2 regions of the Arthrobacter sp. DNA4 genome follow, and region 1 is predicted to be linked to the other one. Evidence: riboswitches for the same ligand, from Rfam matches in the RefSeq annotation. Region 1 holds a riboswitch; the other holds the start of a gene.
What was found. Region 1 has a riboswitch for glycine ahead of gcvP (aminomethyl-transferring glycine dehydrogenase). Riboswitches for the same ligand answer to the same signal wherever they lie in the genome.
Positions count from the first base shown of each region.

Region 2: linked by a shared signal. The riboswitch ahead of gcvP (aminomethyl-transferring glycine dehydrogenase) and the one ahead of gcvP (aminomethyl-transferring glycine dehydrogenase) in region 1 are both predicted to bind glycine.

Region 1 covers NZ_CP101466.1:859,961-863,365, reverse strand. The annotation lists gene gcvP (aminomethyl-transferring glycine dehydrogenase) at 1-1,999, opposite strand, end outside; glycine riboswitch at 2,192-2,289, opposite strand; gene NMQ03_RS04075 (TetR/AcrR family transcriptional regulator) at 2,382-2,918, opposite strand; gene NMQ03_RS04070 (MFS transporter) at 3,002-3,405, shown strand, end outside.
Region 2 covers NZ_CP101466.1:472,393-475,797, forward strand. The annotation lists gene gcvP (aminomethyl-transferring glycine dehydrogenase) at 1-2,035, opposite strand, end outside; glycine riboswitch at 2,188-2,287, opposite strand; glycine riboswitch at 2,601-2,698, shown strand; gene NMQ03_RS02290 (amino acid permease) at 2,853-3,405, shown strand, end outside.

The DNA of each region.
Region 1 (3,405 bases):
CCTGGCCGCCGGCCGCGTGCACGGCGTCGCAGACCTCACGGACGTCCCCGTCATAGACACCGTGGGTGGACGGGTACGTGATCATGATGCAGGACAGGACGTCCTTGTTGGCTTCGATCTTGGCCGTCAGGTCATCGTGGTTGATGGTGCCGTCAGCGGCCGTGGCCACAACGACGACCTTCATGCCGGCCAGAACGGCGGAGGCGGCATTGGTGCCGTGGGCGGAGGCGGGGATCAGGCAGACGTTGCGCTGCTCTTCGCCGCGGGAGTGGTGGTAGCCGCGGATGGCCAGCAGGCCTGCGAGCTCGCCCTGGGATCCGGCATTGGGCTGGATGGACACCTGGTCGTACCCGGTAATCGCGGTCAGGTCCGCCTCCAGGTCGGCGATCAGTTCACGCCAGCCTTCGGTCTGGGAGTCCGGGGCGAAGGGGTGGATGGAGGCGAATTCCGGCCAGGAAATGGCTTCCATCTCTGCGGTGGCATTCAGCTTCATGGTGCACGAGCCCAGCGGGATCATGGTGCGGTCCAGCGCAAGGTCCCGGTCCGACAGCTTCCGGATGTAGCGCAGGAGCTGGGTTTCGGACCGGTGCGTGTTGAACACCGGGTGCTGCAGGTAGTCGGAGGAACGTCCGACGGCGGCCTCCAGTCCGAAGCCTTCAGCCGCGGCAACGGAGGCGCCAAAGACGTCCGCGACGTCGGCGACGATGGCCGCCGTCGTGGTTTCATCGAGCGAGATGCCCACGGTATCGGAGTCGACGGGACGCAGGTTGATTCCGCGCTCTTCGGCATCGGCGACAAGCGCGGCGGCGCGTCCGGGGACGCGGACGGTAAGGGTGTCGAAGAAGCTCGTGTGGAGCACCTCCACACCGGCAGCTGCCAGCGAGGCCGCCAGCACCCGGGCGTGGCCGTGAGTCGTTTCCGCAATCGCCTTCAGCCCGTCGGGGCCGTGGAAGACGGCGTACATGGAGGAGACGATGGCCAGAAGGGCCTGCGCGGTGCAGATGTTGGACGTGGCCTTCTCGCGGCGGATGTGCTGCTCGCGGGTCTGCAGCGCCAGGCGGTACGCGGGCACCCCTGCGTCATCCTTGGACACGCCCACCAGGCGGCCGGGCAGTGAACGCTCCAGGCCCTTGCGGACAGCGATGTATGCGGCGTGCGGGCCGCCGAAGAACAGCGGGACACCGAAACGCTGGGTGGAGCCGACGGCGATGTCGGCGCCCTGCTCGCCCGGAGGGGTGATCAGAGTCAGTGCCAGCAGGTCAGCGGCCACGGTGACCAGCGCGCCGCGGTCCTTCGCCACCGCAATAGTGGCCGACTGGTCCCAGACCCGGCCGGAGGCGCCGGGCTGCTGGAGCACGATGCCGTTGATGTCGCCGTCGGGCAGGCCCTTGGACAGGTCGGCGACCTCAACTTCGAACCCGAGCGCCTCGGCGCGGCCCTTGACGATGGCGATGGTCTGCGGCAGCACGTCGATGTCCAGGACAGTCTTGCCGTCCGCTGCAGGCTTGGTCTTGTTGGAGCGGCGCATGAGCAGCACGGCCTCGGCCACGGCGGTGGCTTCATCGAGGAGGGAGGCGTTTGCGATGGGCAGGCCCACCAGGTCCTGGACCATGGTCTGGAAGTTCAGGAGTGCTTCGAACCGGCCCTGGGAAATCTCGGGCTGGTACGGGGTGTAGGCGGTGTACCAGGCCGGGGCCTCGAGGATGTTCCGGCGGATCACGGCAGGGGTGATGGTGTCGTAGTAGCCCTGGCCAATCAGTTGCACGGCCGTCTTGTTCTTGGCGGCGAGCCTGCGTAGTTCCGCGAGCACCTCAACTTCACTGAGGGCATCCTGCAGGCGGAGGGCGGTTTCCTGGCGGATGACCTTGGGTACGGCGGTGTCCACCAGTGAATCGACCGTGCCGTAACCCACGGCTTTGAGCATGGTGTCGACGTCGTCCTGGCGGCGTGCGCCAATGTGGCGGTCGACGAAGGCGGTGGAGGCTGGGGTAACCGACACGAAGGAACTCCATTTATTCAGGCGGCGCAGGGTACGCCACAGCTATTCGGGTCCCTCCCCGCTCTGTATTGGACCTGAGAGTTTCCGCGTTCCCTGCCTGGGCAGGACCCGCTTGCACCGTCGGTGAGCACAACAGCCGTTTCGCGTCCCCCAAGGGAGGCCGGACAACTGCCTGCTGCTTTCCAGAGGTGCCTCGCCGCGGCGGTACAGGGGCCTGCGAGATTCCTGGGGAGGATTTGCTCCTACGGCGCCTGCCTGTACTTCCGGCAGAACTCTCCCGCCGCAGATCAAAGGCTATTCATTTGTTGGATCATGACGGCCGGTGACAGCCCTCACAACTCTCCATTGTCCTACGCCACGAGCCCTCCCGGCAAATGGAAAACTACCTGCGGAGCCGTTCCAAGGCGGCCAGGAGTTCCTCCACATCAGCGGCCGCTCCGCCTTCCGGCGCAGGGCCCACGGAAAGCATGGCATTGAAGTACAAACCGTCACCCATATACAGGACAGCCTTGGCCAGGCCGGGCCCCACATCTGCTGCGATCTCGTCCAGCCACCGCTGCTGGATGGCGGCGAACCGGCGGCGCGTCTCTTCATGCGCCACCTCCGCAAGCCGCGTGGCAGCCACGATGACCCGGTCCAGCGGAGTATCCGCCCAGACGGAGGAGCGGATGAAATACGCGGCGGCACCTTCACCGGCCGAAGCCATCGCGTCGGCGTCCGCCTTGGCCAGCCCCTCCAGGCGGTCAAGCAGCACGGCGATGAGCGCTTCCTTGTTGGGAAAGTGGTAGAGGAGGCCACCTTTGGACACCCCGGCCTTCCGGGCTACGGCGTCGAGGGTTGCAGCACGCTCCCCCACTTCGATCAGCAGGGACTCGAAGGCGTCAAGGACCGCATCACGGGCTACAGGCTTTCGGGGCATGCCTTCCATCATGCCCTCCACCGGCAGGGAAGAAGGAATGCGCCCGTTTTCAAACTATACCGTCCAGACGGTACAGTTATTGCATGACGACTTCCCTCAGTCCGGCCCCCACCCAAAGGGACAGCACCGCCGCGCGGCCCCCGTGGCGGGATTGGCTTGCGCTGGGGCTGCTGATGTTTCCCGTGCTGCTGGTGGCAGTGGACAACACCGCCCTGACCTTTGCCCTGCCCGCCATCGCACGTGCCCTGGAACCAACCGGCCTGCAGCTGCTGTGGATCGTGGACGCCTACCCCCTGGTCCTGGCCGGGCTGCTGGTATCAATGGGAAGCCTCGGCGACCGCATTGGGCGGCGGCGGCTGCTGGTCATCGGCAGCCTGGGCTTCGCCGCGCTGTCCGCCGCCACGGCCTTTGCCCCCACCCCGGAGTGGCTGATCGCCGGCCGTGCGGCGCTCGGGTTCTTCGGCGCCATGCTGATGCCGTCCACCCT
Region 2 (3,405 bases), 390 kb from region 1:
CCAGGGCGTTCAGGTTGGCGCCGTCGACGTAGACCTGGCCGCCGGCCGCGTGGACAGCCTCGCAGATCTCGGTCACGTCCGCGTCGTAGACACCGTGGGTGGACGGGTAGGTGATCATGATCGCCGAGAGGACGTCCTTGTTCGCCTCGATCTTCGCGTACAGGTCCTCGTGGTCGATCGTTCCGTCCGCCGCCGTGGCAACGACGACGACCTTCATTCCGGCCAGGACCGCAGAGGCGGCGTTGGTGCCGTGGGCGGAGGCGGGGATGAGGCAGACGTTGCGCTGGGTATCGCCGTTGGCGCGGTGGTAGCCGCGGATGGCCAGCAGGCCGGCGAGCTCGCCCTGGGAGCCGGCGTTCGGCTGCAGCGACACCTGGTCGTAGCCGGTGATTTCCGCCAGGTCGGCTTCCAGGCCACTGATCAGTTCACGCCAGCCCTTGGTCTGGGACTCGGGGGCGAAGGGGTGGATGGAGGCGAACTCCGGCCAGGAGATGGCTTCCATCTCGGCGGTGGCGTTCAGCTTCATGGTGCACGAGCCCAGCGGGATCATGGTGCGGTCCAGCGCCAGGTCGCGGTCGGAGAGCCTGCGGATGTAGCGCAGGAGCTGGGTTTCGGAGCGGTGGGTGTTGAACACCGGGTGCTGCATGAACTCAGAGGTGCGGAGCACCTCTGACGGCAGGTCGAAGCCCGCAGCGTCCACTACGGGGCCGGCACCGAAGGCGACGGCGATCGCGGACAGGATTTCCGGCGTCGTGGTTTCATCCACGGACACGCCAATGGTGTCGGCATCAATGTGGCGCAGGTTGATGCCGCGTGCTTCAGCAGCGGTGATGACCTTGGCGGCCTTGCCCGGGACGGAAACCGTGACCGTATCGAAGAACGTCTCGGAGGCCAGTTCGCGGCCTGCGCTCTTGAGCGTGGTGGCGAGGGCGCGTGCGTTGTTGTGGACGCGCTCGGCAATGGCCTTCAGCCCGTCGGGGCCGTGGTAGACGGCGTAGAAGGAGGAAACGATGGCCAGCAGCGCCTGCGCGGTGCAGATGTTGGACGTGGCCTTCTCGCGGCGGATGTGCTGCTCGCGGGTCTGCAGCGCCAGGCGGTAAGCCGGGAGGCCGGCGTCGTCCTTGGATACGCCCACCAGGCGGCCCGGCATGGAACGTTCCAGGCCCTTGGCCACTGCCATGTATGCGGCGTGCGGGCCGCCGAAGAACAGCGGGACACCGAAACGCTGGGTGGAGCCGACGGCGATGTCGGCACCCTGCTCGCCTGGAGGGGTGATCAGGGTCAGTGCCAGCAGGTCAGCGGCCACCGTCACCAGCGCGCCGCGCTCCTTTGCTTCGGCGATGACGCCGGCGTGGCTGAAAACGCGGCCGGAGACGCCCGGCTGCTGGAGCACGATGCCGTTGATTGCGCCGTCGGGCAGGCCCTTGGACAGGTCGGCGACCTCAACCTCGAAGCCGAGCGCCTCGGCGCGGCCCTTGACGATGGCGATGGTCTGCGGCAGGACGTCGGCGTCCAGGACGGTCTTGCCGTCTCGGACGTCCTTGTTCTTGTTGGCGCGGCGCATCATGAGGACGGCTTCGGCCACGGCGGTGGCTTCATCGAGCAGGGAGGCGTTGGCGATGGGCAGGCCCACCAGGTCCTGGACCATGGTCTGGAAGTTCAGGAGTGCCTCGAGCCGTCCCTGGGAAATCTCGGGCTGGTACGGGGTGTAGGCGGTGTACCAGGCCGGGGCCTCGAGGACATTCCGGCGGATGACGGCGGGCGTGATGGTGTCGTAGTAGCCCTGGCCGATCATCTGTACGGCGGTCTTGTTCTTGGCGGCGAGCCTGCGCAGTTCCGCAAGCACCTCAACCTCGCTCAGCGCGTCTTTGAGCGCAAGGGGCTTGGACTGGCGGATTGAGTTGGGAACGGCGATGTCCACCAGTCCATCAACGCTGTCGTAGCCAACGGCCTTGAGCATGGTGTCCACGTCAGCCTGGCGGCGTGCACCGATATGCCGGTCTGCAAAGGCAGACGGAAGGGATTGAATCGTCATGAGGAACTCCAGGTTTGGCCGGTCACGGGTGGCACGGCATGGATCGGGTCCCTCCCCGCTCTGTATTGGACCTGAGAGATTCCGCAAACCCATCAGGGCCTGCTTGCACCGTCGGTGAGTACTGCCGGAGCAGCACTGCTTTCCAGAGTCGCCTCGCCGTGACGGTACATGGGCCTGAGAGATTCCTGGGGAGGATTTGCTCCTACGGCGCCTGCCCGGTGATGGCCGGGAGAACTCTCCCGCCACAGCTCGAAAGGCATATTGAAATGTGGGTGATTCGGCTCACAGGTTACCGGCAAAGCGGGCCGGGGAGCAAATCGGTCCGTCATGAATTGGGGCTCCAGAGCGTTACGTGGATGGCGTAACGCCGGGTTTGACTTTTGTCCGTGACGGACGCCACACTGAACCCCGTGATCCGGCCGGACAGCGGAACTGGCCCAAAGATGCTGGGTGCTCTGTTCGCCGTCCGGGATCACCGGAGGCCCCACAATCCATTCTGCGCATTACCGCGCCTGGGATGGATGCCCTCCGACAACTGAACACTGATTTAGCAAGCAAACGCTTTTGACCTGCGGCGGGAGAGCCCTGCCGGTACGTTCAGCAGGCGCCGTAGGAGCAAACCCTCCCCAGGAAACTCTCAGGCCCACGTACCGCCGCGGTGAGGCAACTCTGGAAAGCAGCCGGGCCCTGTCCTGGCTCACCGACGGTGCAAGCACGCCCATGCCGGCATGTGGAAACTCTCAGGTCCCAGACAGAGCGGGGAGGAAATCCAATCTTTGCGACACCCCGGGTGCCGCTCGAACGATGGAGTTCCTCAATGACGACCCATTCCCCGACGTCCCCCGGCGGCGGAGCCCCGCACCTGGAGCGGCAGCTCAGCAACCGCCACATCCAACTGATCGCCATCGGCGGTGCAATCGGCACTGGCCTGTTCATGGGCTCAGGCAAGACCATCTCGGCGGTAAGCCCCTCGGTGATCTTCGTGTACATGATCATCGGCTTCATGCTGTTCTTCGTCATGCGTGCCATGGGTGAACTGCTGCTCAGCAACCTCAACTACAAGTCCTTCAGCGACTTTGCCGCTGACCTGCTGGGTCCATGGGCCGGCTTCTTCACAGGCTGGACCTACTGGTTCTGCTGGGTCATCACCGGCATTGCCGACGTCATCGCCATCGCGGGCTACTCCAAAGAGCTGTGGCCCGGACTGCCCCTCTGGATTCCCGGCCTGGCCACCGTGGCCATCCTGCTCCTGCTGAACCTCACCACCGTGAAGGCGTTCGGCGAAACGGAGTTCTGGTTCGCACTCATCAAGATCATTGCCATTGCTGCCCTGATCATCGTTGGCCTGTTCATGATCTTCACCGGTTTCC